Regions from separate parts of the Rhodococcus sp. MT28 genome, predicted to be linked through region 2. Evidence: riboswitches for the same ligand, from Rfam matches in the RefSeq annotation. Region 2 holds a riboswitch; each other region holds the start of a gene.

The links. A riboswitch is a leader RNA that binds a small molecule or an ion and turns the genes downstream of it on or off. The one in region 2 is predicted to bind S-adenosylmethionine.
Region 1: it holds a riboswitch for S-adenosylmethionine, as region 2 does, so the genes downstream of both, AC1Q6C_RS28290 (LLM class flavin-dependent oxidoreductase) here and AC1Q6C_RS18345 (putative leader peptide) in region 2, are expected to answer to the same signal.
Region 3: it holds a riboswitch for S-adenosylmethionine, as region 2 does, so the genes downstream of both, AC1Q6C_RS20525 (bifunctional o-acetylhomoserine/o-acetylserine sulfhydrylase) here and AC1Q6C_RS18345 (putative leader peptide) in region 2, are expected to answer to the same signal.

What each region holds. Positions count from the first base shown of each region.
Region 1 is NZ_JBXAFD010000010.1:86,671-96,264, forward strand. It holds gene AC1Q6C_RS28280 (stealth family protein) at 4-1,497, shown strand; gene AC1Q6C_RS28285 (NtaA/DmoA family FMN-dependent monooxygenase) at 1,549-2,916, opposite strand; gene AC1Q6C_RS28290 (LLM class flavin-dependent oxidoreductase) at 2,937-4,283, opposite strand; SAM riboswitch class IV at 4,266-4,379, opposite strand; gene AC1Q6C_RS28295 (phosphodiesterase) at 4,458-5,363, opposite strand; gene AC1Q6C_RS28300 (dicarboxylate/amino acid:cation symporter) at 5,703-7,076, shown strand; gene AC1Q6C_RS28305 (excalibur calcium-binding domain-containing protein) at 7,248-7,607, shown strand; gene AC1Q6C_RS28310 (alpha/beta hydrolase) at 7,660-8,787, opposite strand; gene AC1Q6C_RS28315 (DEAD/DEAH box helicase) at 8,900-9,594, shown strand, end outside.
Region 2 is NZ_JBXAFD010000004.1:407,117-416,710, forward strand. It holds gene AC1Q6C_RS18325 (FAD-dependent oxidoreductase) at 1-144, opposite strand, end outside; gene AC1Q6C_RS18330 (ABC transporter substrate-binding protein) at 155-1,126, opposite strand; gene AC1Q6C_RS18335 (amino acid ABC transporter ATP-binding protein) at 1,161-1,946, opposite strand; gene AC1Q6C_RS18340 (amino acid ABC transporter permease) at 1,943-2,917, opposite strand; gene AC1Q6C_RS18345 (putative leader peptide) at 3,028-3,105, opposite strand; SAM riboswitch class I at 3,113-3,207, opposite strand; gene AC1Q6C_RS18350 (sulfite exporter TauE/SafE family protein) at 3,407-4,174, shown strand; gene AC1Q6C_RS18355 (HAD-IIA family hydrolase) at 4,212-5,027, shown strand; gene AC1Q6C_RS18360 (alternate-type signal peptide domain-containing protein) at 5,318-5,875, shown strand; gene AC1Q6C_RS18365 (hypothetical protein) at 5,880-6,449, shown strand; gene AC1Q6C_RS18370 (signal peptidase I) at 6,446-7,090, shown strand; gene AC1Q6C_RS18375 (SipW-dependent-type signal peptide-containing protein) at 7,119-7,676, shown strand; gene AC1Q6C_RS18380 (signal peptidase I) at 7,682-9,244, shown strand; gene AC1Q6C_RS18385 (alternate-type signal peptide domain-containing protein) at 9,244-9,594, shown strand, end outside.
Region 3 is NZ_JBXAFD010000005.1:156,101-165,694, forward strand. It holds gene AC1Q6C_RS20500 (bifunctional methylenetetrahydrofolate dehydrogenase/methenyltetrahydrofolate cyclohydrolase) at 1-339, shown strand, start outside; gene AC1Q6C_RS20505 (DUF3017 domain-containing protein) at 345-629, shown strand; gene AC1Q6C_RS20510 (SWIM zinc finger family protein) at 635-1,210, opposite strand; gene AC1Q6C_RS20515 (DEAD/DEAH box helicase) at 1,210-3,039, opposite strand; gene metX (homoserine O-acetyltransferase MetX) at 3,158-4,294, opposite strand; gene AC1Q6C_RS20525 (bifunctional o-acetylhomoserine/o-acetylserine sulfhydrylase) at 4,291-5,616, opposite strand; SAM riboswitch class IV at 5,760-5,900, opposite strand; gene AC1Q6C_RS20530 (NADP-dependent isocitrate dehydrogenase) at 6,206-7,429, shown strand; gene AC1Q6C_RS20535 (MFS transporter) at 7,629-8,768, shown strand; gene AC1Q6C_RS20540 (exodeoxyribonuclease III) at 8,805-9,594, shown strand, end outside.

The sequences.
Region 1 (9,594 bases), on a different contig from region 2:
CGGATGGGCGAGCTACCCGAGACCGTCCGATTCAAGAATCGTTTTGCCCTCGCGATCACGACCACCACGCCGCTCGAAGCGATGGTCGAAGATCTCCTCTTCATCCGCGACATCCTCGACGCCGCAGGAATCGAGTATCTACTCGTCCGCGGAAACGACGAGCGCCCGGTCATCGCGGTCAGCTGGACGGAACGCAAGAACCTGCGGCAGGCACTTGTCGAGGGATGCGCAAACGCACCCTTCTATTCCAAAACCGTCGACGCGAAGAAGAGTCCAGCGCTCCTTGTCGCGGACGGTGCCCTGTCGAAAACCAACAAGTCACGGATCTTCCGCTTGTTCCGTCCGAGGGTTCACGTCGCAAGCGGTATGAACTACGGCGCGAACATCGGCGTTCAGATCGAATTGTGGTCGATTTCCGACGAAGAAATCGTCCTACCCGTCGAGAACTCACTGACACGACGAACCGTCCTCCCCGAAGAAGCTGTCCGAGGAACCGTCGAGCGATTCGGCCGGATCTGGCCGACCATCGAGAACATGTTCGCCGATCATGCCTCCGATATCAGCTTCGATATCGATCTTGTCTTTTCCTGGGTCGACGGTTCTTCCAAAGAGTTTCAGGCTCAGCGCGCCAAGCGCATGCAGAACTACATCGTCGGCGAGGGCGACGAATCAGAAGCGCGCTTCCGTCAGATCGACGAGCTCAAATACGCACTTAGATCTATCCACATGTACGCGCCGTGGATCCGGCGGATCTTCGTCGCAACCGATTCCGATCGTCCGGACTGGCTTGCCGACGATCCGCGAGTCACGTTCATGCCCAGCGAAAAGTTCTTCGCCGATCCAAGTGTGTTGCCCACCCACAATTCTCAAGCTGTCGAGTGCCAGCTGCACCATATTCCGGGTCTGGCAGAGCATTTCCTCTACTCCAATGACGACATGTTCTTCGGTCGCCCCGTCGGCCCTGACATGTTCTTCTCCCCCGGTGGGATCAGCATGTTCATCGAGGCCGACACCAGAATCGGATTGGGACACAACGACAACGACCGCAGCGGGTTCGAGAATGCGGCCCGCGTCAACCGCCGTCTGCTGCAGGACCGCTTCGGTCTGATGACCACCAGACATCTGGAGCACGCAGCGACGCCACTACGCAAGAGCGTGATGGCCGAGATGGAACGCGAGTTCGCCGAAGACTTCGCGGCCACTGCAGCAAGCACCTTCCGCGCGAGTTCCAATATCTCGGTGACCAATTCGCTGTACCACTACTACACGCTCATGAGTGGACGGTCGGTGGTGCAGAAGTCCGCCGCCGTCAAATACGTCGACACGACGGTCAAGGCCGGTTTGCGCGACATGGACTCACTGCTCGCCAAGCGCTCCATGGACTTCTTCTGCCTCAACGACGGCAGCGCTCCAGAGATCGATCTGGAACTTCGGACACGCAAGATCACGGAGTTCCTGGAGAGCTACTACCCCATCCCGGCGCCCTGGGAAGCCTAGACGAAACAAGGGCCCAGCCGATTTCGGCTGGGCCCTTGCTACTTCGGTCGATCAGCGTGCTGTCACATGCTCCCGTTGCACCGGAATGGGCAGACCGAGATTGTCACGCAACGTCGTTCCTTCGTAGTCACTGCGGAGAACACCTCGATCCTGCAGCAGCGGCACCACGTCGTCGACGAACTCGTCGAGGCCGGTCGGCACAAGGTGCGACCCGAGGATGAACCCATCCGAACCGTCGTTGCTGACAAACGAATCTATTTTCTCGGCAACCTGCTGCGGTGTACCGACGATCGGTCCACGCTCGAACTGATCGATCACCACTTCGCGCAGATTCAACTTCTTGCTCTCCGCTACCGCGCGCAGTTTTGCGACGGTCGCGAAACGATCTTGGTGAATGAAGGCGCGGCCCTGGATGATCGGCGGAGCCTCGGGATCCGGAGCGATATCGGGTAGTGGTCCTTCGGGGTCGTACTTCGACAGATCGAGATTCCAGATCTGTTCGAGCAGAACCAAAGCGGTCTGGCCGGTGACCTGCTGGTCGCGAATCTCTCGGTACTTCTCGATCGCATCTGCCTCCGAGGTGCCGAGAACAAAACTCGCCGACGGCAGGATCTTGATGTCACCCGGGTCACGTCCGGCCGCAACGGCACGTGCTTTGATATCGCGATAGAAATCGGCCGCCTCGGGCAACTGACCGTACGGTGAGAAGATCGCGTCGGCATTGCCGGCAGCAAAATCGCGCCCCTGCGGCGACACCCCGGCCTGCAGAATAACCGGGCGCCCTTGCGGGCTACGCGGCACTGTGAATCGGCCGTTCACATCGAAATGCGATCCATGAAAAGCGAATTCACCGGCATCCGGTCGCGCGAGAAAACGCCCTGATGCCTTGTCGGCCACGATGTCGTCGCTTCGCCACGAATCCCAGAGTTGACGCACCAGCGCTACGGTCTCCTCCGCACGCTCGTATCGTTGCGCACGATCCAGGTATCCGCCGCGACGAAAGTTCTGGCCGGTGAATGCGTCGAACGAGGTGACGACGTTCCAGGCGGCACGTCCTCCGGACAACTGATCGAGCGTCGCGAATTGTCTTGCCAGCTCGTAAGGCTCGTTGAACGTGGCGTTGATGGTGCCGGCCAATCCGAGGTGTTCGGTTACTGCCGCCAACGATGCAAGGACCGTGAAGGTGTCCGGCCTACCGATGATGTCTTGGTCGAAAATCTGTCCCGCACGCTCACGAAGGGCGAGGCCTTCGGCGAGGAAGAAGAAGTCGAATTTCCCACGCTCGGCGGTTCGAGCGGTGTGCTCGAAAGAATCGAACTCGATCTGGCTGCCCGCCTGCGGATCCCACCATGCAGTGTGATGGTTGACGCCGCCGAGGTAGGCACCCAGGATGACCTGCTTACGCTTCTGAGAACTCATGAGAATCTATTCCTCGTCTGTCAGGCGGCCGGAGTGCCGGCGGCGTAGCGGTTGGGAACGTCGATGGGTAGACCAAGGAGTCCGCGAAGATTCGTCTGCGGATATTCGGTGCGGAATACGTTGCGTCGCTGCAATTCAGGCACCAGCTCACCTGCGATCGCGTCGAGGTCGTCCACGACGACGCCCGGCCGCAACCGGAAGCCGTCGATTCCCAACTGCTGCCACCGGAGCAGAAGATCTGCCAACTCAGCCGCGGTGCCGGTGAAGGTCAGCGCGTCCGAACGGTATTCGGCGCCGGCCTGCGCGTCGAGGCGAGCGAGCCGTTCCTTTCCGGTTTCTTCCGGAGCATCGAAGAATACGACGATGTCGGTGAAGACCCGAAGCGGTTCGCCGGTGCGCTGCACGTGTTCTTCGGCTGCTCGCACTTCACCCAGGATTGCCGTGACCTGCTCGTCGTCGAACGGCGTCACGAACACCAGATCGGCCGTCCGCGCCGCCAGCTCGTACGCGACCCGCTGATGAGCCAATGCGGTGACGACGGGATGCCCCTGCGGCGGGCGCGGAGTCACCGACGGTCCACGGACCGAGAGGTACTTTCCCTCGAAGTCGATGTAGTGCAGCTTGTCCCGGTCGATGAATCGGCGCTGCTCCACATCACGGATCTCGGCGTCGTCCTCCCAACTGTCCCAGAGTCTCCGGACGACGTCGGCTGCCTCCGCAGCTTCGTCGAACAGCGCGCGCACGAAGTCCGGGAGGATGCCTGAAACGATCGACTGACGGTCGGCATCGGTGAGCGCTGGGATGTCGCGGCGCCCGAACTGTGCTGCCTCGGATTCCGACGCCGAAACCTTCACCTGCCATCCGGCGCGACCGCGCGAGGTGTAGTCCAGCGTGGCAACGGCTTTGGACACGTGAAACGGCTCGGTGTGAATGGTGGTGATGGTCGGGATCAAGCCGATGTTGCTCGTGATCGGTGCCAGTCGGGCGGCCACGAGATGTGCGTCGAGCCGAGCGCGCACCCGATCAACCGCGTCGTCGACGGGTTCGAGTGGGTTGGCCGGCACCGAGAGACTGTCCTCGATGGTGACGAAATCGAGCAGACCACGCTCGGCGGTCGTCACCACGTCAGTCCAATACGACGCGCTGAACAGCTCACTCGGGCGCGAGTGCGGCTCTCGCCAGGCTGCAGGGTGCCAACCGGCACCGTCCAGCGCTACGGCGAGATGCAACGGAGCAAGATGAGAGGAGGGGGTGGAGGTCATCGACGCATACTCCTGTTCGAGAACTACTCGGGAGCGCACAGTGCCGACCGCAGAAACCGTCAGCACCCGACTGACGGTTCTCGTGGCGACTGCCGCTTGCGACACGCACCGCGCGTATCGCCAGGTGTGATTCCGGGGCACCCCATCGGCATGAAGGGTTGCCGTCCAGCTAGCCGGTCCTTGTTGCTGGAGCTCTGCACCTACCTCGACGGTAGTGAGTACGCGACAGCCCGGCAATCACCCAGAACTGCGCGTGGGTGCCGGAAACCGCCTGCGGCCTCAGATGATCGAGCGTGCCGCCTTTTCGCTCTCGAGGATTCGAATGCCGGCAGCACTGAGCCTCCGAGCACCCTCGGCCGCGTCGACGGGCTCACCGACCGTCACGTGCGCACCGAGTGGAACGACCGAATGAACAATTGTCTCGTCGTACACGTGCACCAGATTGCACCCCTGAGCCCCGTCACGACCACGCTGACCACCGACTTCCACGTTCAAGTCCTGGGTGTAACACGTCGACGACGCCACGGAAACCGGAATGCCGGCGAACGTCGCCGTCGTCGAATAGTGCAGGTGCCCGGCAAGAATCGCCCGGACGTCGCTGCCACGCAAGACATCCGCCAACCGGGACTGATCGCGCAACTCCACCAGAACCGCGAGATCCTGAATGCACGGAACAGGCGGATGATGCAGCGCCAGAATTGTTCCGTCGGGCGCCGGCACCGCCAATTCTGCTCGTAGCCAATCCAATTGGCCATCCGTTATCTCACCGTAGTGATGCCCGGGAACCGACGAATCCAGGGTGATCACCCGCAGTCCGTCAAGGTCGTAGACGTTGTCGACGGGATGATCGGTGGCGTCCTCGCCCAACAGCAGAGATCTGAACGTAGGGCGGTCGTCGTGGTTGCCCATCGCCCAGACGACCTGCGCATCGATCTCGGCTGCCACGGGTTCCACGATGGCTTTCAATTCCGCGTATGCGTCGGGGTGTCCCTGGTCGGTCAGGTCGCCGGTGAATATCAGTGCATCCGGGCGTGCGCCCGAGGCCACGATCCCGCTGAGCACTTCCCGCAATCTCGTCGACGCATCCACGGCGTCGTACAACTCCCCCTGAGCCACCAGATGCGTGTCACTGAGGTGCACCAGGAAATGCTTCGGACGCGGGTACTCGGCATTCCGAACGCTCATCGGTCTCTCGCTTCCGCTTGCCGACGCGTAGGCGCCGGTGCGGCACCTACTGATCGTCGAGACTAGTCAACCGACCAACAGTGACTGATCGGGGCACGCCCGACGAACACGAAGCGAACTCCCGCGGCGACCCTCGGGATCGAGTAGTTGAAGCTGCGAGTAGTGTGTGGACAGTGTTGTTCCTGACCAGTCGGCGTTACGTCGACCTTCGCCTGCAGGCGAGCGCAATGTGTACGCGCTCGCTCTGACCTGACGCGTACCAGGAAACATTTCTTCGAATCTGCCCGGCCTCTGGTGCCGCGCTGCGTTTCGCTCCCTTGATTTTCGAAAGGCATAGTCATGCCCAGCTCCACCTCCACCGGCGTGCCGGAAAAGTCCACGTCCCGTTTTCCGTCCTGGGCGACGGCATTCGGACCGCAGATCGTCGCCGGTCTCGTACTCGGTGTCATCATCGGTCTCGTCGCCCGGGCAATGCCTGATGCGGCCGACGGCAACGTCAACTGGTTGGTCGGCACCGTGCAGACCATCGGCTCGAGTTACGTCAAGCTGCTCACCGTTGCGGTGATCCCGCTGCTGTTCACCGCCATTGTCAGCTCCATCGCCAACCTGCGCCAGGTCGCCAATGCAGCTCGCCTGGCCGTGCAGACCTTGCTCTGGTTCGCGATCACCGCTTTCATTGCTGTGATCATCGGCATCATCGTCGGCCTGATCACCGATCCCGGTTCACGGACCGACGTCGCCGCCGAAGCAGCGAAGGAACCCAAGAGCTCCGGCTCGTGGTGGGCGTTCATCACCGGACTGGTTCCGAACAACTTCCTGGGGCTGGGCGCAAAGACTTCCGTCGCAGAGGGAGTAGCAACCACATCCCTGAGCTTCAACGTCCTGCAGCTGCTCGTCATCGCCGGCGCAATCGGTATCGCGGCGCTGAAGATCGGCCCCAAGGCTGCTCCGTTCCTCGAGTTCAACGCGTCACTGCTCGCGATCGTCCAGAAGGTCCTGTGGTGGATCATTCGCCTTGCCCCGATCGGTACGGCCGCGCTGATCGCCAACGCTGTCGCCACCTACGGCTGGGATGCAATCGGCTCGCTGGGCGTCTTCACCGCCGCCATCTACATCGGTCTGGCCATCGTCTTCTTCGTGGTCTACCCCATCCTGATTGCCGCACACGGCCTCTCGGTTCGAAGCTTCTTCTCCGGCGTCTGGCCTGCGACTCAGCTCGGATTCGTCTCGCGCTCGTCGATCGGCACTCTGCCTCTGACCGAACGCGTCACCGAACGCAACCTCGGTGTTCCGCGTGAGTACGCCTCATTCGCCGTTCCGCTCGGCGCCACCACGAAGATGGACGGTTGCGCCGCAATCTATCCCGCGATCGCGGCGATTTTCGTCGCAGGCTTCTACGACGTTCCGTTGACCTTCACCGACTACCTGTTGATCGTCGTCGTCTCGGTCATCGGCTCAGCGGCAACGGCCGGAACCACCGGTGCGACAGTCATGCTCACACTCACACTCTCCACCCTTGGTCTTCCCCTGGCCGGCGTCGGACTGCTCCTCGCAGTCGAACCGATCGTCGACATGGGCCGTACCGCAGTCAACGTCACCGGCCAGGCACTGGTCCCGGTCATCGTCGCAAAGCGTGAGGGAATCCTCGACAAGGAGCGCTTCGACGCTCCCCGCAACGGTGATCCCTTCGCCGAGGAACTTGTCGACGCGTAACCCTCGATGACTACAGCAGCGTCCCCGCACCTGAGCAATACGGTGCGGGACGCTGCTTTTCACCCCAGATTTCACCCTTGCCGAAATAAACCATTTGGTCGTTATGACCAGTATGCTCAGCCGGCACAGCCCTCAGAAGTGGAAGGGCTGCCCAGTTGAACACGAGGTCACATGAAGCTCCGCCGTCTGGCATTCAGCGTCGCAGGTTGCGCCGCAATCACTCTGGTTGCCGCGCCCGCCGCTCAGGCATCCACGGTTTTCGATTTCCTACCGATCGAGATCGCACGCATGATTCCGACTGGCTCTGCCGACGCAGTCCAGCCGTTCCTTCCCCCGGTCTTCGCACCGCCGGCGCCGCCCGCTCCGCAAGCGCCCCAGAACCAGCCGGCGCCGCAGAACACTCCCGCACCAGCGCGGTACTACCAGAACTGCACAGCCGTTCGTAATGCCGGCGCAGCTCCGTTGTACCGGGGCCAGAACGGATACGCCCCGCATCTCGACCGCGACAACGACGGCATCGCCTGCGAGTGATCCAACGCTCGGGTTGTGGTGCATCCACAACCCGAGCACTGTTGTCGAACCGTCAGACGCCCAATGCCCGGGACAGAGTCGGCCACGCCTTCGGCAGTCGTTCACGCCAATACGCCCACGCGTGCGTGCCGTTCGGCTCGTAATCCACCTGCGCCGGAATCTTCAGCTCCTGCAACCGCGCGTCGAACATCTTGGTGCAGGCGTGGGCGGCAACCTCGATGCCGCCGCCGATCACCAGACGCTCGAGCAGTTCAGGAGTCTGCAGCGTCTCGTCAGATCCGGGACGACCGTTTGCCGTCGACACGTAGATTTCCTTGCCACGCAACTTCTCTGCGTTGATCAACGAATCGTGTGCCTCCCACTCCGGGCCCCCTGGCACACCCCAGATGTTGGCCGGATCTCCGCTTCGAGAAGAAATCGTGGCCTGGACGGCAGTTCGGCCGAGCGGATCCATCGTGGAATAACAGCCGCTGAACACGGCAACGCCGCGATACATGTCCGGAAAGCGTTGGGCGAGCATCATTGCACCCATCGCGCCCATGGAATTGCCGGCAATCGCGTTGATTCCGTTGGTCTCGAGTCGCGCGTCGATCAGCGGTGGCAACTCCTCGGTGATGAAGGTTTCCCACTTGTGCAGTCCCAGCCGCGGATCCGGATTCTCCCAGTCCGAGTACAGGCTCGCGATTCCGCCATTGAGCATCACGACGTTGACGTTCTTGTCGGCGAAGAACGCCGGGGCGCCGCCGATCGTCATCCATCCGCTGCTTTTCTCTCCGGCGTCGACACCCTCGAGCATGTACAGCGCTGGGCGCGGAACCGAATTGTCAGCGGGTAGCAAAATCTCGACGCCGACCTCGCGTCGAAGTGCGGGCGACGCCACCGTCAGCCTGATCGCTTGTGGTGCGGTCACCTTCTCGCCGACGATGGCCGGGACGACGATGTCGTCGCGCAGGTCCGGTTTGGGGCCCGGATCCTCCTGAAGTGGTCCCGGGATCGTCGACCCCGAGCTCACGCTTCCCTCGACGCTGCCCAGACTTCCCGAGCTTCCCGAACTACCCGAGCTTCCGGAACTCGGCGCTGCCGTCGACAGTCCGCCCAATTGCAAAGAAAGTGCACAGACGGCCAAACACACCGCACCTGTGCGCGCAGATCGAATCCACGCACGCCGCTCAGTCCTCATGAAACTCCCAAACCAGTCAAAGATGTTTCCGTGAACATACCGTGCAGTTCGGACTTTCTTGGACAAACGACCACGACAAGATCTGTCGGTCGCCGCTACTAGGCTGGCCCCCGTGCAACCGGATTCAGTCAGGGCCCTCGACCTCGACCGAATTCGCGCTGTCGTGGGCACAACCACCTACGACCGCGGACTTGTCTACCTGCGGGAGAATGCAGTCGAATCCATCGGATGGAACGACACCGCTGACATCTTGACCGGCGCTGTATCGGGAACTGCGCGAGAGCCGTACACCTGCACGATTTCGGTAAGTCGCGGCGCGGCCGGTACAGCAACGTTCACGCGTGGCCTCTGCACGTGTCCCGTGCGGATGAACTGCAAGCACGTAGTCGCGTTGGTGCTCGCAGCGGTTGCCGAGGCGAACAAGACTCCACAACACCTCGGATGGGACAGCTCGCTCGAGGAGTTGCTCCGACCAGACCTGGCCGGCCGCACTACACGTGGACTTGGCATTCAATTCACCACCCGAACCAAGGGCGCATCGACAAGGCTCATCATCAAACCCGTACAACCAGGAGCGAGAGGGTGGATCTCCGGCGGGCTCGCCTGGAACAAACTCGGAAGCACTTTTCAGTTCCCCGCAGATCACCTCCGGGTTCTACGCGACATACATCTCCTCCACAGCGCCGGCAACTACTACCGAAATCAAAATGCCGCGGAAATCGATCTTGCCGGGTTCGCGAGCCCGCAACTCTGGTCGCTTCTTCGTGAGGCCATCAGCGTCGGCGTTTCACTCGTTCACTCGAAAGC
Region 2 (9,594 bases):
AGTACCGTGCGACGCACCGTGCTTGTGCCCCGGCCCGAACTGTTCCAGCTGAACGACGCTACGTCCGCGTGCCGCGAGCCGCCAGGCGGCGGAGGACCCGACGAGTCCTCCGCCGATGACGATCACATCGAAAATCTCACTCATGGACGAGAGCTCACTTGGTCTTCGGAAGGCCGGGCGGGTTGATCAGGGACGTGTCGACGGCTTCGCTGGTGATGTTCCAGCGCTCGAGGATCTGCTGGTACGTGCCGTTCTCGATCGTGTGGTTGATCGCGTCGTTGATCGCCTTGATCAGGCCGTTGTCCTTCTTCACCAGCACCGCGATCTGCCCCTGCAGGGTGTCGCCGGCCCCGGAGAACTCACCGACAACCTCGGTCTCCCCCGACTGCTTGGCGTGGAACTGCGACGACGGGTTCGGGCCGAAGTAGGCGTCGATCCGGCCGGACTGCAGCGGGAGGTAGTAGTCGGTGGTGTTCTGGTAGTAGGAGATGTCGGTAGGCGCCAGGCCGGCCGCGACGTTCTGCTCACTCCACTTGACCAGCAGCGCTTCCTGATTGGTGCCCGAGGAGACGGCGATCTTCTTGCCCGCGACGTCCTTGGGTTCCTTGATGGAGATTCCGGCACCCTTCTTGGCTTCGAAGGCGAGGGTGTCGAGACGGTAGGTCGCGAAGTCGTACTTCTCCTTACGCTCTTCTGTGACAGTCACATTGGAGAGGAAGGCGTCGGCCTCACCGGAGTCGATCCGGACGAAGTTCTGTGCCCAATCTGCTGTCTGCAGGTCGACCTTCAAGCCGAGAACGTCACCGATCAGATAGGCGAAGTCGGTCTCGGAACCGATGAGGGTGGTGTCGTCGTCGGCGTAGAAACGGAGCGGCGGAGCGGAACCGGCACTACCGGTGACGCGCAGCGTGCCACGATCGCGGATGTCCTGAGGTAGCTCGGCGGCGATTGAATCCACCTTGTCGGTGGTGATGCGGTTCTGATCGGCCGTGAGGTTGTAACCCGCAGCAGCGGTGACCTGGGCGCCGTCGGACTCGGCGTCCGCGCTGCTGCATGCAGCGCTGAGCAATCCGACGGTGGCAAGCGCCGAGATCAGAAAAGTCGCGCGACGGGATGTGGAGAACATCAATTTTTCCTTCCGGGAATGAGTCTGGGTCGCGTCAGAGGACGCGGGAGAGAAAGGCTTTGGTCCGTTCGTGGACCGGATTGTCGATCACCTGCGAAGGCGGGCCCTGTTCGACGATGACGCCGCCGTCCATGAAGACCGCAGTGTCCGCCACTTCCCGAGCAAATCCGACCTCGTGTGTGACGATCACCAAGGTGGCGCCGTCACGGGCCAGCTGAGCCAGGACTTCGAGAACCTCGCCCACCAGTTCCGGGTCGAGCGCCGACGTCGGCTCGTCGAAGAGAATGACCGCCGGCCGCAGTGCCAGCGCTCGCGCTATCGCGACGCGCTGTTGCTGGCCACCGGAGAGTTGGCGGGGATACTCGTCCGCCTTGTCCCCCACTCCCACTCGCTCAAGCAGTGCGCGGGCCTCGCGGTACACCTCGTCACGATCACGCTTCTGGGCCGAGAGCGGCGCTTCCACCACGTTTTCCAACGCGGTCAGGTGCGGAAACAGGTTGAAGTTCTGGAACACGAATCCGATGTGCGAACGCTGTTTCAGGATCTCGCGGTCACGCAGTTCGTGGAGTCGATTTCCCTTGCGCCGGTATCCGATCAGCTCTCCGTCGATCCGTACGGTTCCGCGGTCGACTTTTTCGAGGTGATTGAGGGTTCGCAGCAAGGTGGACTTACCGGAACCCGACGGACCGAGAATGACGGTCACTTCGCCCTTGCGGACCAGGAGATCAACGCCGGCAAGTACTTCCAGCGTGCCGAAGGACTTGTGAATTCCGCGCGCTTCGACGGCATACACCGTCTCTTCGGCCAGTTCTGCGGTCATCGGGTCGCACCTCTCGGAATATCGAGACGCGCATCGCGAATCTCTTCGAACTTCTTGCGCGCCTTCTGTACCGGAGTCAACGGAAGAGCACGGGCGGATCCTCGTGCATAGTGGCGCTCCACGTAGTACTGACCGATCGAGAGCAACGTCGTGAGGATGATGTACCAGATCGTGGCGACCATCAGCAGGGGCACGACTCGTCCGTTGCGTCCGAAGATGACCTGCACCTGGTAGAACAGTTCGGCGATTGCCATGGTGGAGACGATCGACGTTCCCTTGAAGAGTCCGATGACCTCGTTGGCGGCGTTGGGGAGGATCGCCCGCATTGCCTGCGGGAGAACGATCTTGAAGAACTGGCGACTGCGCGGAATGCCGAGCGAGTGAGCAGCTTCGATCTGACCGTGATCCACCGAGATGATTCCGGAGCGAATGATCTCGGCCGAGTATGCAGCCTGGTGCAGCGCCAAACCGATGACTGCCGCGGTGAATCCGCCGATCACACCGCTGACCTGGAAGGTGAAGAACTCGGGACCGAAAGGTATTCCGAGAGAAAGTGTCTGGTACAGGTAAGTGATGTTGAACCAGAAGAGCAACTGCACGATGAGTGGAATCGAGCGGAAGGCCCAGATGTAGGTCCAGGCGATCACCTGCAGGACCGGATTCTTCGACAACCGACCGAGTGCCAGGAAAACACCGAGACCGAACCCGAGGATCGTCCCCCACAGGGTCAGTTTGATCGTCATCCACAACGCGGCGAGCACTGATTTCGCGGTGAAGTACTGCGCGAACGTCGGCCAGTCCCAGCCGGGGTTGACGACGAGCCCGTGGATGAACTGAGCAAGCAGGACCAGCACGACCGCACTGATCACCCAGCGCAGCGGGTGCCAGGTGCGAGCGACGACAAGCTCCGAGTCGGGAAGTTGCGACTCGGACACCGACTTTTCGGGGCGGACATCGGTGGGCGCGCTCACGGCGCGCTACCTGACGGAGTGGACATCACGAATAGACCTTTCGGGGAAATGGGAACGCAGCTGTGTCCTCGAGTTGGTGCGCTCGAGTTGCGAAGACGACGAGAGTTCGGTCAGCGACAGTGACACGAAGCGGTGCGGCACAGATCGATGTGACGTCGCTTGTGCGCAGCGTGCGAAGTGGTACCCATGTGATGCCTTCCATCGGTCCTGGCGGTAGCACCCGCTCCCGATCACTCGGGGGGTTGCTGCGACGTCGACGAGCCAGGTCTCTCGGTCGCTCTGGATGGTGAGCAAAGACTAGACGCGAAATGTCGAGTCGTCAAATGTTGTATTTCCCTGCACTGCAAGGGAAATGAAGTGTCTACGATGTTGAAATCGCATTGATTTCAACGGTGTCCGAAGCCGCGTTCGGCGTGTTGAATGGAGCGTTCGAATGAAGACCGGGACCGCCGTCCGGACTGACTTTTCCTCTGCCGTACCGTCTGCGGAGTGAGTGGACTCGACGCTTTCTTCATCTTGTTGGCCGGTATCGGCGCGGGCGCGATCAACGCCGTGGTCGGCAGTGGAACGCTGATCACGTTCCCGACGCTGGTCGCCTTCGGCATGCCGCCCGTGACCGCAACCATGTCCAACGCGGTCGGGCTCGTCGCCGGCGGAGTTTCGGGTACCTGGGGCTACCGACGTGAGCTGTCCGGACAGTGGGATCGACTGAAGTGGCAGATTCCGGCGTCACTCGCCGGGGCACTACTCGGTTCGTGGTTGCTCATGCATCTACCCGAGAAACTGTTCGAGACCATCGTTCCGGTGCTGCTGGTCCTCGCTCTCGCGCTCGTCCTCCTCCAACCACGCATCCAGGCGTGGGCCAAGAAGCGTTCCACCGAAGAAACGACGCTGTCCACCAAGAGGCTGATGCTCCTGACCGCCGGCACTTTTGCAGTCGGCATCTACGGCGGGTACTTCACTGCCGCGCAGGGCATCCTTCTCATCGGTGTGATGGGTGCCATCCTCCCGGAAACCCTCCAGCGCATGAACGGCGCGAAGAACCTGCTGTCGCTGCTCGTCAACATCGTTGCAGCAGGGATGTACATCACTCTGGCATTCGATCAGATCAATTGGGCAGCAGCCGGTTTGATCGCCGTCGGCTCACTCGGTGGTGGCGTTCTCGGTGCCCGCTACGGACGGCGCCTGTCCCCCACTGCACTGCGCTACACGATTGTCGTCGTCGGCCTGATCGGACTGTGGCGCCTTCTCGCTTGACCGCCCACATCGGGCGCCACCCGCACATACTGGAGTAATGACCAGTACAGAAGATCAGACCGGTTGGACCTACCTCATGGACATGGACGGGGTTCTCGTCCACGAGGAGCACTTGATACCTGGAGCGGACACGTTCCTGGCAGAGCTGGCGTCGAACGACATCCCGTACATGGTGCTCACCAACAACTCCATCCGCACCCCGCGTGACCTGCGAGCACGCCTGCTCAATTCGGGACTCGACATCCCAGAGAAGTCGATCTGGACGTCAGCGCTCGCAACCGCGACGTTCCTGGCCAACCAGCGGCCAGGCGGCAGCGCCTACGTGGTCGGCGAATCGGGCCTGACCACTGCCCTGCACGACATCGGTTACGTGCTGACGGACAGCGACCCCGACTACGTCGTACTCGGCGAGACGCGAACGTACTCCTTCGAGGCAATCACCACCGCCATTCGCCTGGTCGAGCGTGGATCACGGTTCATCGCCACCAACCCGGACGCCACTGGACCGTCGCGAGACGGCTCGCTGCCGGCCACCGGCTCGGTCGCGGCACTCATCACCAAGGCAACCGGACGCGATCCCTACTACGTCGGCAAGCCCAACGCCTTGATGATGCGCTCAGCCCTGCGGTCCATCGGCGCTCATTCCGCCAATACGTTGATGATCGGCGACCGCATGGACACCGACATCGTCTGTGGCCTCGAAGCCGGACTGCAGACGATTCTGGTGATGACCGGGATCTCGACCCGCGCGTCGGTAGAGCTCTATCCCTACCGCCCGACCATCGTCCTCGAGTCGGTCGCCGATCTTGTGGGAACAACAACCGATCCATTTCGTAGCAACACAAACAATTGATTCAAATTGCAAAACAAAACTGAAACTCGGTAATTAACTGGTAAAAAACAGCAGATTTGCCAGGTTCCGACTCGTCCGCTTTGTCCAACTGAACAAACCAACGGTTTTATTCGCACCAAACTTACAAACGAGTAGTTAGACGCAGGTCAAAGATCATTTCGACACCGAGTGACAGTTGGACTCCAGTCGTAAAATTGATTTTTCGAAAAGTGGTAACGAATCGTTTGCCGTGTCTGATACTCATGTCTGAATGGCCCCATTTCGGGTCCCAGACATGAAATGAGATTTTCATGAAGAAGCAGACCAAGGGTGCGATCGCTGCTGCGGCGGCCGGTGCCCTCCTCCTCGGCGGTGCCGGCTCGCTCGCAGTCTGGAGCGATTCGGCCGACGTCAGTGGCGGCGGGCCCGTCACGTCCGGCGCCCTCGACCTGAGCTCTTGCGCACCGGTCGGCGGGGGTTGGAACTCCCTCAACCCGACGAAGACCGCGATCACCAACATTTCGGCCTACCGCGTCGTCACGACCGAAAGCATCGAATACACCTGCGACGTCACTGTGACCGCAGTGGGCGATCGTCTCGCGGCTGTTCTGACCGCTGATACGGCCGGAATCGTTCCGGGTGCGAACAGCGCCGAGCTTGCCGCTGCTGTCGTGCCCGTGACGACAATCAAGGACACTGGTGGCAACCCGATTTCGCAGATCACCAAAGCCCAGAACGGAACGATCGTCCACGTCGGAGTCCGGCTGAACTTCAACGAGGTGGCCAATCAGGTCGCGCAGAACCAGTCGCTGAACTTGTCGGCGATGAAGTTGGTCGTCACTCAGACAGCACTGACACCGGCCCCGTAATTTCATGAGGAAAAAGGTCTGGGGAGCGATCGCAGTCGCGGTGGCTGCTGTAGCGGTGTTCGCATCGTCGCAGCAGTCGCTCGCGCTGTGGTCCGATTCGGCGAGCGCGAATGGCGGTACGGCGACAGCCGCCAGCGTCAACCTCACGGTTGGTACATCTGCCGGAACCAGTGCGGCGTACACCCTGGCGAACTTGACGACGGCCGCGACGCCCGTTGTCCCGGGAAACACGGTGCAAGCACCGCTCACCGTCAAGAATTCGGGGGCTGATCCTCTGCGGTGGCGAATGCAGTCGACGACCACGCCACTTCCGGGATTCACGTTGACCACGTACGGCGTCGACAACGAAGGCGCCTGCCCGACCGGCGTGAACACGGCAGCTCCTGCGGTTCCATCCCTGATGTCAGCACCGATGACCGCGTCGCTGCAGCACCCGGTTTCACCGGCGTACATGCCGGATCCGCTCGTGCCTGGCGGCACCTACGTCTTGTGTCTGCGGCTCGCGGTGGACTCTGGTGCGGTCTCCGGTCAAACGAACAAGGCCACCTTCACGTTCCAGGCAGGTCCGGTATGACAAAACACTCGACCAAACGCGGTGAACGTACCGGCCCTCTGTGGTGGGTCACCTCGATTGTCAGCTGGACACTGCTGCTGGCAATTTCGGCAGTCATCGTCGCAACGATTGTCGTTCCCTTCTTTGCCGGAGCACAGCGCTTCACGATTCTGACCGGTTCGATGCGCCCGACGTACAACCCTGGATCACTGGTAGTGGTCAAACCTGTCGATCCGTCCGAACTGGGGATCGGTACACCTATTACGTACCAGCTGGAATCGGGTCAGCCGACCGTCGTCACGCACCGGATCATCGCCACAAGTGAAAACCAGAAGGGTGAAAGAACTTTCATCACCCAGGGCGATGCGAACGGTGAGCCTGACGAGAAGGAAGTACGGCCGGTGCAGATCCGGGGAAAGGTCTGGTACAGCCTGCCTTATCTCGGTTACGTGAACACCTGGCTGACGGGAGAGCAGCGCACCGTGATCGTGGTGATAGTCGTGACCGCTCTACTGCTGTACGCGTCGTACATGATGATCAGCGGCATCCGTGACGGCCGGAAGGAGCGAGCTCGAGCCCGATTGGCTCCTGACCCTGCAACTTTCGCGCCCGCAGACTCCGCCCAGATCGAGAAAGGCCAGCACGATGCCCTCGCGCCCTGACCGTCCGGCCCATCGGATTCGTCACCTGTTGACCAGCACGCGTTTTCGCGCGCTGCTCGCGCTGGGGATGGTGCTTGGTGTCGGCGGAGTGACCACGCTCGCGGCCTGGACGTCTTCCGCCACGGCAACCTCGGGCAACATCACGACGGGTTCTATCAATCTGCAGTTGAACAGCACCGCCCAGCCCACCCTGACCAAGTCCCTGAATTTCAGTGAGCTTGGCAAGTCCGGAATGATTCCCGGTGATTCGAACACCGCTCTGATCAAGGTCAACAACCTGGGCACAGCGTCAACTGTCCCACTGAAGTACACGATCACGTCTACGAGTGATGGTGCGTTGACGACTTCTCTACGAATGACGGTTTCCTCCAACGGAACTGTTGCCAACAAGTGCACTGACGGCACCAACGTGGTGTCCTCGCTCGCGCTGACACTCACCGCGAATCAAGCCATCGGTAGCCCCGACCGCCCACTGGCGGTAGGGGCTACCGAGAATTTATGTGTCTCGGTGCAGCTTCCGACAACACCGACACCGCCGACGAACAGCACGTCGAACATCGTCCTGACCTTCACGGCAAAGGTGTGATGGCAATGGCTCGACACACGAAAAAACATGCAAAGGCCTCGATGCCGAACCGGGTACGGGAAGTCCTGCTCAGTCTGGGAGCCCTCGCAGGCTTGGTATCCATCATCATTTTCATCGCCGGTCTGGCTTTCGGTATCACCCCGCTGATCTTTCGGAGTGGATCGATGTCACCCACGATCGATACCGGTGCTCTCGCATTCGCGCGCACCGTGCCTGCTTCGGAAGTGCTGGTCGGTGACATCGTCAGCGTCTCCGACAGCCAAGGCACGCGCATCACCCATCGTGTGGAATCAATAGATCAGCAGGGCAACAACCTTGCCGTCGCACAACTGCGTGGTGATGCAAATCCGATCGCCGATCCCGATCCCTACGTCATCACCGAAGCCGATCGCGTCTTCTTCAGCATCAACCGCCTCGGATACGTGGCAGTCTGGCTGTCCGGACCGAGTGGGCTTGTGCTTGGTGCGATTACCGTCGGAGGACTGCTGTACATCGCATTTCGCCCACGAAAAAGACCGGATGAAGGGGAACCCAGCCTGGATCGTCAGGACGCGCACGGCGATTCCCACGCCTTCAAGGCAATCGTCGCATTGGCAACGGTCGGCCTCACTGTTGTCGGTGCGTCCCAGATCGGTGGCACCAAGGCGGGGTACACCGACACGGCCACGGCAACAAGCATTCAGTTCGGCACTGCTGCAACCTTTCCCACGTCTCCAAGCACAGCCAGTTGCGCGGTGAATTTTGCGCTCGTTGTTCCGGTCGCGGTGACAATCACCTGGCCCGCGACTGTCGGAAGCTCATACCGTCTCATTGCCCGCGATAGCAACGGATCCTTGTTGGGATCGAATGACTACACCGCAACGTCTACTACAGGCTCCATGAGATACGGCTCGGGCGGTACAACAGTCGCGTTCCCGCTCATCGTCGGCACCTACAACATCGAAATCCATGGACTGAGCGGCACGTCGGTCACGCCGTCGTACTCCGGCTACCAATTCAGCATTCTCGTCGGCCTGCTCTACTCGTGTGGCGGTCCGATCAGCGGGACATCTGCTCTCAGTCGATCGGCAGCGCCGGCACTGGCGGCAGACGCTCCGAGCACTCCTACTACGGCCGTCACTTCCACGACCGCCTCATCCACCACGCCCACCACGACATTGGCGCCGGCTGTGACAACCACCAGCACAACTGCACCGTCGACAACCACCTCGTCACCGGCTACAACTACGGCGCCCCAGACGACGACCGCTACAACGACAACGGTGCCACCAACTACGACCACCCCGAGCGAGGTTCCCGTCGACGCCCCGGCGACCACGACCGGTCTCAGCGCCCAGAAGCTCTCGACTGCCAGCGGAACGGTTGTGTCCGTGTCGAATTCATCGGGCGCTGAGGTATATCGAGGTCCCGTTGACAGCGACGCTGTCCTGCATTGGCTCACCGGAACCGATCAGTTGTATGTGATCACCACTGGCGGCGTCACCGTCATCGACACGTCAACGGGAGTCTGGGCCGAATCTCCTGCCCCGAGCGAACTTCCGGACGAGATCAAGGCGCTGGTGCCGTGATGAGAAAGACAACGAAAGCTGCCATGGCAGTTGCCGCGACCGGAGCCGTATTGCTCGGCGGTTCGGGCACATTGGCGAAGTGGACCGACAGTGCGACCCTGACAAGCGCCGCTGTCCAGTCCGGGACCCTGGATCTGGGAGCATGCGTGACCACGAGCGGCGGGGGCTGGTATTCGCAGGTCTACGTCAACGCGCCCACCAATCCGAATCCACTCGTATATATCCCGGACATCACTACCTACCGGCTCAAGCCCGGATTCAACTACACGTATTTCTGCGATTCGAAGGTGATGGCCACCGGCCCACGTCTGAAAGCGAACGTGACAGTCGACAAGACCAAGTTGAGCGGC
Region 3 (9,594 bases), on a different contig from region 2:
ATCGGATTGCTGCTGACGCGTCGTAGCGAGAACGCGACGGTCACGCTCTGCCACACCGGTACCCGCGATCTCGCGGCCGAGGTTCGCCGCGCCGACATCATCGTCGCTGCCGCCGGCGTTCCCGGCCTCATCACCGCAGACATGGTCAAGCCTGGAGCGGCGGTCCTCGACGTCGGCGTCAGTCGCACCGACGACGGCCTGCGTGGCGACGTCGCAGCCGACGTCAGCGAGGTCGCCGGCTTCGTCTCACCCAACCCCGGTGGTGTCGGACCGCTGACCCGCGCGTTCCTGATCACCAACGTGGTCGAACGCGCCGAGCGGGTTCTGGCCGAGGCCTGAGTCCGATGTCCTCACTGGTCGGCCTCGCGAAGAAGAATCTGCCCATGCTCGCGGTCCTCGCCGTGATCGCGGCAGCGGTTGTTCTCGTGCTGGCCGACCGGTGGCGCCGCGGCGCCCTCGTCTTCGGTGTTGCCGTCATCATCGGAGCTGCCGCTCGGTGGTTCGTTCCCGAGAACCGTGTGGGGTTGCTCGCGGTGCGTGGAAGGGTCTTCGACACTGCGGCGATGGGCGTTATGGGTGTGCTGATCGCGACGCTCGCCCTGACCATCGATCCGCTCGGTACCGACTGAGAAGATCAGCCCCCGTAGAACGAGCGAATATCGATATCACTCAAAGGGATCCACTCCGGTGAATGTGCGGATGTCGACTTCTTTCCAGCCTTGACCGGTGCACTCCGTAACGTCACCGCAAGTGCAGGTTCCTCGTCGATTCGCCCGGCGAGGGCGTAGATCGCGGCGAGATGGTGAACGCACGGCGAGCGTCTACCTGAGCAGTCGCAGCTGGCAGTGCACTCCGAAAGATCAACGGCTACTGCGATATTTCGAGCCTGCAGTTCGGTGACGATGCTGTCCGGCAGTTCGCCGGTGGATACGGATCTGTTCGCCTTTCCAGCCGAACGGAGAAGGCTCTTCACTGCAGCGATCTCGGATTTGGTCCAGAGCGGGACACCAATCGTCACTGACGAAGTTTTTGCCTTGGTGCTCACCTCGGCGACGACGGTCCCCGACGAGACGACGGTGAACTCCACGGAACCGTTGCGTGCCAGGGTGCGAGCCGTCGGCAGGGACGGGTTCGGACCGGACGCCGCGGTCCGCTCCACCGTGCGCAGCCACGCTCGACCCCAAGCGGTGACGCCGAATTCGTTGGCCATCAGATGATCACCGCGCCGTCGAGTTCGAGAAGTTCACGCAGTTCGGTGTCGGGGAGATCGGCCAGCGCGGCCTCGACGTTCCCGGAGACAGCATCGGCCACAACTCGTTTGGACTCGTGCATCGCTGCTATGTGATCCTCCACGGTACCGCCCGTCACCAAGGTGTGGACGTTGACGGTGCGTTTCTGGCCGATGCGGTGTGCCCGGTCGGTTGCTTGATCCTCGACGGCTGGGTTCCACCACCGGTCGTAGTGCACGACATGACTTGCGCGCGTGAGGTTGAGGCCGAAGCCGGCGGCGCGCAAGCTCAGAATCAGAACCGGTGGTGAATCCGTCTCGTTCTGGAACGCGTCGACCATCGCGTCTCGTTTGTCGGTGTTCAGGCCGCCGTGGAGGAAAGGCACGGCGCCGATTCCCAGTTCGGCTCCCAGGTGTCGCGAGAGCATCTCGCCCATCGTCCGGTACTGCGTGAATATCAGCGCGCGATCGCCGTCGTCGACGATCTCGGCGATCATTTCCGTTGCGCGGTCGAGCTTTCCGGATCTTCCGTAGAGGTCGTCCGTATCGCCGGTGACCTGCGCCGGGTGATTGCATACCTGCTTGAGAGTGGTCAGAAGCGCAAGGATGTTGCCACGCCGGGCGATTCCCGTGCCCAATCCGGAGTCGAACGCATCGGCAACTGCCGACCGGTAGATGCGCGCCTGTTCCGACGTCAGAGTGCACGAGACCGTGGAGAACTGTTTGGGCGGAAGATCCTTGGCCACTATGTCTTTGGTTCTGCGCAGAATGAAAGGATCGATCACCGCGGCAAGTCTGGTCGCCGCGGTGGCCGATCGACCGGATTCGATCGGGACGGCAAAGCGTTGACGAAACCGTGCGCGAGTTCCGAGGACGTCGGGGTTGGCGACGCGAAAGAGTGACCACAATTCTTCGAGGCGGTTCTCCACCGGCGTGCCGGTCATCGCTACCTTGACGTCCGCCGACAACTGCATTGCTGCTTTCGCGGCGAGGGAAGCGGGGTTCTTGATCTGTTGCGCCTCGTCGAAGACCACTGAACTCCAATGGGCCGGGGCCAATTGGGCTGCGTCGGAACGCAAGACGCTGTAGCTGGTCAGAACCGTAGTGCCGGCGGGGATACGAGTGGGAAGTGCACGGGCGGCCCCGTGATGAACGTGCAGTGGCAGATGCGGAGCGAATCGCTCGATCTCGCGGCGCCAGTTTCCTATCACCGAGGTGGGACACACAACCAGATGCGGACCGTCGCCGGCGCGGATCGCGATCATCGAAATCGCTTGCAGTGTCTTACCCAAACCCATCTCGTCGGCCAAGATCCCACCACCCGAACCCGACAGAGCCGTCAGCCAGGCAACTCCCTGCATTTGATACGGGCGAAGAGTCGCCTGAATCTTTGCTCGGCGAAGGCTGTCCACGGCTGTACGCGCATCCGTGAACAACCGCACCGTGGACTCGGCGCTTCGGATCTTCGTGTCGTCGCGCTCGATAGCGGCATGCGCTGCGGTCGGAATGTCATGTGCGCCGGTGTCGATGACGCGCTTCCACGCGAGCAGCGACGATCCGAGGTCGCCGCGACCAGCATCGAGGTTGTGGAACGCGTCGATCGCGGTGGTGAGGTCGAGCAGTTGCGCTCCGACGTCGGTTGCTGTGATCGACTCGTCGACCGGGATCGCAAGCCTGCACACGCCCGGCGACCCGGTCGGCATCCCCAGTGCCGACAGCCGCGCTGCCGGGTCTGCGTCACCCCAGAACGCGAAGGACATGTGCTCGGGAATGTACGTAGCCTGCAGGCGCGTCGAGCATGGCTGATTCACGTTCGCCGATGCTAGCCGCGCCGGCTCACGTTCGCCAATGAGAATGTCGGGAAAACCCGCAGATCAGCTGTGGTTTTCCCGACATTGACGAATCCTGAAAACGTGGCTCTGTGCCGAATCAGCGAGCCGTACGTGCGAACTCCATCGTTCGGCGAAGCAGTCCGGCGACGGCGTCCGCCTCCGTCAGGAAGCCGTCGTGGCCGTCCTTGGACTTGAGAATCTCGAGGCCGCTGCACGTGGAAATTCCGTCGGCGATCTCCTCCTGCAAGCGAAGGGGATACAGCCGATCCGAGTCGACGCCGCCCACCACGACCGGTGCCGTGATCGATGCCAACGCCGCCGCAACACCGCCGCGTCCACGACCGATGTCGTGCCGGTTCATGGCCTCGGTCAGGAGGACGTACGTGCTCGGGTCGAAGCGGTCGACCAGCTTGTCTGCCTGATGTTCCAGGTAACTCTGTACGGCGTATCGTCCACCGTTCCAAGGATTTTCGTCGTTCTGAGCGGAGTTCTCGAAGCGCGCGTCCAGTTCGGACTCGGTGCGGTACGTCAGGTGCGCGATGCGACGGGCGATGCCGAGTCCGGTGCGAGGTGCCCGCCCTGTTCCGTGGTAGTCACCGCCCTGCCAATCCGGATCGGAGACGATGGCAGCGATCTGCGTCGTCTGGGTGCCGATCTGATCTGCAGTGGCCCGTGAACCGGTTGCGAGAACCAACGCGGAGCGAATGCCGTCCGGGTAGGTAACTGCCCATTCGAGGGTGCGCATGCCCCCCATGGATCCGCCGACTACCGAGGCCAACTGGTCGATCCCGAGGAGATCGACGAGCTTCTTCTCCGCCGCGATCTGATCCCGGATGGAGATCTCCGGGAACCTGCTGCCCCACGGCTTGCCGTCGTCGGCCGGCGAACTGGGACCGGTCGTGCCGCGACAACCACCGAGGACATTGGTTGCGATGACGCACCATTCGCCGGTGTCGATCGGTTCGCCGGGGCCGACCATCCCGTTCCACCAGCCGGGGGAGGGCTGATTCGCGGAGATCGGTCCGGTGACGTGTGAGTCTCCGGTCAGTGCGTGCTCGACGAGTACGACGTTGTCGCGGTTCGGGGAAAGCTCACCCCACCGCTGAACGGCGAGCGAAACCGATGGGAGCACCGCGCCGCTCTCGAGTTCCAAGGCACCGATGTCGACGAACCCCACCTGGCCGTCGGGTGGGGGCAGGAGGTCGATCCTGGGCTCCAATTCGTTCACGGTCACGAGTTTGCCACCGCTGCCAGGCCGACGGTGAGATCGGCGAGGATGTCGTCGATTCCTTCGATGCCGACCGCGAGGCGGACGAGCCCGGGTGTGACACCGGAGGCGAGCTGCTCTTCGGGGGTGAGCTGCGAGTGTGTCGTCGACGCGGGGTGGATGACGAGTGAGCGAACGTCACCGATGTTGGCGACGTGGCTGTGCAGCGTCAGGGCGTTGACGAATGTCTTGCCCGCATCGATACCGCCGGGCAGCTCGAAGGTGACGATGGCGCCGGTTCCCTTGGGCGTCAGCTGCTTTCCACGTTCGAACCATGGCGAGGAGGGAAGTCCCGCGTAGGAAACGGAGGCCACCTCGACGTGACCGTCGAGGAATTCGGCGACCTTCTGTGCATTGGATACGTGGCGCTCGATGCGCAGGCTCAAGGTTTCGATACCCTGCGCGATGAGGAACGCGTTGAACGGCGCCACGGCGGAACCGAGATCGCGCAGCAGTTGGACGCGGGCCTTGAGTGCGAACGCCGGCGCGCCGAGGTCCGCGAAGGTGACGCCGTGGTAGCTGGGATCAGGCGTCGTGAAGTTCGTGTGGCGACCCTGCGTCCAGTCGAAAGTGCCACCGTCGACGATGACGCCGGCGATCGCGGTGCCGTGTCCACCAAGGTATTTGGTGGCGGAGTGAACGACGATGTCGGCGCCGTGTTCGAGTGGGCGAAGCAGGTACGGCGTCGCGACTGTGTTGTCCACGATCAACGGAAGACCGTTCTCGTGGGCCAGTGACGAGATACCGGGTAGGTCGAGGATGTGGTTCTTCGGATTGGCGATCGTTTCGCCGTAGAACGCCTTCGTGTTCGGGCGAATGGCTTCGCGCCACTGCTCGAGATTGTCGGGATCCTCGACGAACGTGACTTCGATGCCCAGCTTACGAAGGGTGTAATGCAGGAGGTTGTACGTGCCGCCGTACAGGTACGGGCTGGAGACGATGTGGTCGCCGGCCTCGGCGATGTTGAGGATCGCGATGGTCTCGGCGGCCTGACCCGAGGAGAGGAGGAGTGCGGCGACTCCGCCTTCGAGGGCAGCGATGCGCTGCTCGACGGCGTCTTGTGTGGGATTCATGATCCGCGTGTAGATGTTGCCCGGCTCGGCGAGGCCGAACAGTGCAGCAGCGTGATCGGTGCTGTCGAAGACGTAGCTGGTGGTCTGGTAGATCGGCAGAGCGCGCGCATTTGTGGCGGTGTCCGCTGTTTGTCCGGCGTGCACCTGCTTGGTCTCGAACGACCAGTTGGCGGTCGGATCCGAAGTTGCTGCGGCGTCGGCTGTGTTGTCGGTCATGATCTGTTCACTCCAGTGGTCTGACGGATAGATGTCGGACGGGGGCGAATGATCGCCGCCCCGTGCTGGGGTCTATCTACAAGTGCGACACATACTGAAATACCTCCGTGGGGCTCGGCCCGGTCTGGGGTCCGTCCCTGTCGGACCCGCGCTTGTCACCCGAATTGCGGTGGAACTGCGCGAGCAGATCCACGTCGGGAAACCTGGTCATCACCCGGGGCACCCCACCGCGGTTGGAGGGTTGCCGTCCAGCGAGCCGGGGCTTGACGCTGGCACTCATGACCAAGTCGGATTCTACCGGGAAGTGAGCGCAGTCCTGACACGGGGCGAAATGTGAGCCGCAACCGCACGCGAGGCAGGGCGACGCAGCCCACTAGCAGGCAAAAGTTACTCGCGAGTAGAGACCGATGAGTGGACCTGCCGGTTGCGGCCTCACGGGTTAGCAGTACGCTTGTCTTGTTTGGGACTCATCTCCCGAGATCAGTCCACACCGTCTAGGTTTGATAATCGAACCGTTCGCGGACCCACTCACAAAGTGTGACCGCAACCGTGTAACCAGGGAAACTTCCTAGGAGGACGCGAAGCACCCATGTCCAAAATCAAGGTTGAGGGCACCGTCGTCGAACTCGACGGCGATGAGATGACGCGCATTATCTGGCAGTTCATCAAAGACAAGTTGATCCATCCGTATCTCGATGTGAACCTCGAGTACTACGACCTCGGTATCGAGTACCGCGACGAGACCGACGACCAGGTCACCATCGACGCAGCGCACGCGATCCAGAAGCACGGCGTCGGCGTCAAATGCGCCACGATCACGCCGGACGAGGCACGTGTCGAGGAATTCGGTCTCAAGAAGATGTGGCGTTCCCCGAACGGAACGATCCGCAACATTCTCGGCGGCACGATCTTCCGCGCACCGATCATCATCTCCAACGTTCCGCGACTCGTTCCGGGCTGGACCAAGCCGATCATCATCGGCCGTCACGCATTCGGCGACCAGTACCGCGCCACAGACTTCAAGGTCCCCGGCCCCGGCAAGGTGATGATCACCTACACGCCTGAGGACGGCAGCGCACCGATCGAGCACGAACTGGTCAACTTCCCCGAAGAGGGCGGCGTCGTCCAGGGGCAGTACAACTTCACCACGTCCATCCGTGACTTCGCTCGCGCGTCGCTCACCTACGGACTGCAGCAGAACTACCCGGTGTACCTGTCCACCAAGAACACCATTCTCAAGGCGTACGACGGTGCCTTCAAGGACATCTTCCAGCACGTCTACGAGACCGAGTTCAAGGCTGAGTTCGATGCTGCAGGTCTGACCTACGAGCACCGCCTCATCGACGACATGGTCGCTTCCGCACTCAAGTGGGAGGGCGGATACGTCTGGGCATGCAAGAACTACGACGGCGACGTCCAGTCCGACACCGTGGCCCAGGGCTTCGGTTCGCTCGGCCTCATGACGTCGGTTCTGCTGACACCGGACGGAAAGACCTGTGAGGCAGAGGCTGCTCACGGCACCGTGACGCGTCACTACCGTCAGCACCAGCAGGGCAAGCCCACCTCGACCAACCCGATCGCGTCCATCTTCGCGTGGACCCGCGGGCTCGAGCATCGTGGCAAGCTCGACAGCGCCCCTGAGGTCATCGGCTTCGCGCAGGCGCTCGAAGACGTTGTCATCAAGACCGTCGAAAGCGGCCAGATGACCAAGGACCTCTCGATGCTGGTCGGCGGCGATCAGGGCTACCTGACCACCGAGGAGTTCCTCGGCGCGCTCGACGTGAACCTGCAGAAGGCCATGGCCGCGAAGTAGATTCACCGCTTCACCTGTCAAATGGGACGTCTGGGAAACCGGGCGTCCCATTTGTGTTCGCGGTCTCAAGTGAGTGAACTCACCCGCTCTCACTTGGAAGTTCAACCAGGTGTGAGACCACAATTGATCAGTGACTTCGTCTACCCTCTCCCTTTCTGACACCTCGACACCCGGGGTTCGTTCCGCCAGAGGTCCGGCGATGCTCGCTCTTGCCCTCGGCGGTTTCGGTATCGGCACCACCGAGTTCGTCGCCATGGGATTGCTCCCGGAAATGGCAACCGGGCTCGGTGTCTCGGAACCCATCGCGGGCCACGTGATCTCGGCATACGCGCTCGGGGTTGTCGTCGGTGCTCCACTGATCGCTGCACTCACCGCACGGGTTCCGCGCCGCACCCTGTTGATCGCACTCATGGTCGCGTTCACCGTCGGCAATGCCGCTTCGGTTTTCGCGCCCTCGTACACGACGCTGATGATGGCCCGCTTCGTCGCCGGATTGCCGCACGGCGCCTACTTCGGAGTCGCCGCACTGGTCGCAGCTCACCTGGCCGAACCGGGAAAACGCGCGAAGGCCGTCGCGATGGTGATGATGGGTCTTTCCGTGGCCAACGTGATCGGTGTGCCGGTCGCGGCCTGGATCGGCCAGGCACTCGGCTGGCGCAGCGCCTTTGCCTTGGTTGCGGTGATCGGAGTGGCAACGGTTGCTTCGCTGTTCGTCTGGATTCCGCGGTTGGACGGTATGCCGGTGACGAATCCGATCACCGAACTCGGGGCACTGGGCCGCGTTCAGGTGTGGATGACCTTGATCGTGGGCATGGTCGGATTCGGCGGGATGTTTGCCGTCTACACCTACATCAGTACGACTCTCACCGACGTGTCCGGGCTTGGCGCTTCGTTCATTCCCCTCGCACTCATGCTGTACGGACTGGGCATGGTGGCCGGCAACTTCGTCGGTGGATACCTCGCGGATCGCGCACTGATGAAGGGCTTGTTCCTGTCGATGGGATCCCTCGTTGTGATCCTCGCGGTCTTCGTGATGGCCGTGCGCAATCCGTACACGGCACTGATCTTCGTCTTCCTCATCGGGCTCGCCGGGTCGTCGATGGTGCCTGGCCTCCAGACACGGTTGATGGATGTCGCCGAGGATGCTCAGACCTTGGCCGCGTCTCTCAATCACGCCGCACTCAACATCGCCAACGCCTTCGGAGCGTGGATCGGCGGCGTCGTCATCGCAGCCGGTTACGGGTACACCGCGCCGGCAGCGGTGGGGTCGTTGCTGGCCGTCGCGGGTCTCGTCGTGCTGGCGGTAGCGGTGATTCTGCAGCGTAGGGCCGCGCGCTGACCTGGGCGCCCATCCGCGTCGGTGGAATCGGCTACGGTGCTTGCCGTGCCACAAACTGCTGACTCCCACATTCTTGCGCCCCACACCATCACGTCCGTGAACGTCAACGGCGTTCGAGCAGCTGCCCGCAAGGGCATGCTCGACTGGCTGGAGAAGACGTCGGCGGATTTCATCTGCCTTCAGGAAACGCGTGCGTCGGACGATCAGCTTCGCGAGACTCTCGAACCAGCGCTCGGCAACGGATGGTTCCTCGTCTCCGCCGAGCCGTCCGCGAAGGGACGCAACGGAGTCGCGGTGCTCTCACGCACGGAACCTGACGCGGTGCGGATCGGTCACGGGGACGACGAGTTTCTCGACGCCGGTCGATACATCGAAGCCGACTTCGCCGATCTGACCGTCGCGAGCCTGTACCTGCCCTCCGGTGAGGCGCTCACGCCGAAGCAGGAGGAGAAGGAGCGGTTCATGGCGTCCTTCGCAGTTCACCTCGCTACCACCGCTGCGGCGGCCGAGGCTGCCGATCGTCACGTGGTGGTCAGCGGCGATTGGAACATCGCGCACACCGAACTCGACCTCAAGAACTGGAAGACCAACAAGAAGTCTTCGGGATTCCTCCCCGAGGAGCGCGCCTGGATGGATCTGCTGTTCGCCGAAGATTCCGCGTGGGTGGACGTCTTCCGCGCCCTCCATCCGGGTGTCGACGGCCCGTACTCGTGGTGGTCGTACCGCGGAAAGGCATTCGACAACGATTCGGGTTGGCGTATCGATTACCAGGTTGCCACTCGCGGATACGCCGAGCGGGCCAAGGTCGCGCTCGTGGAACGCGCTG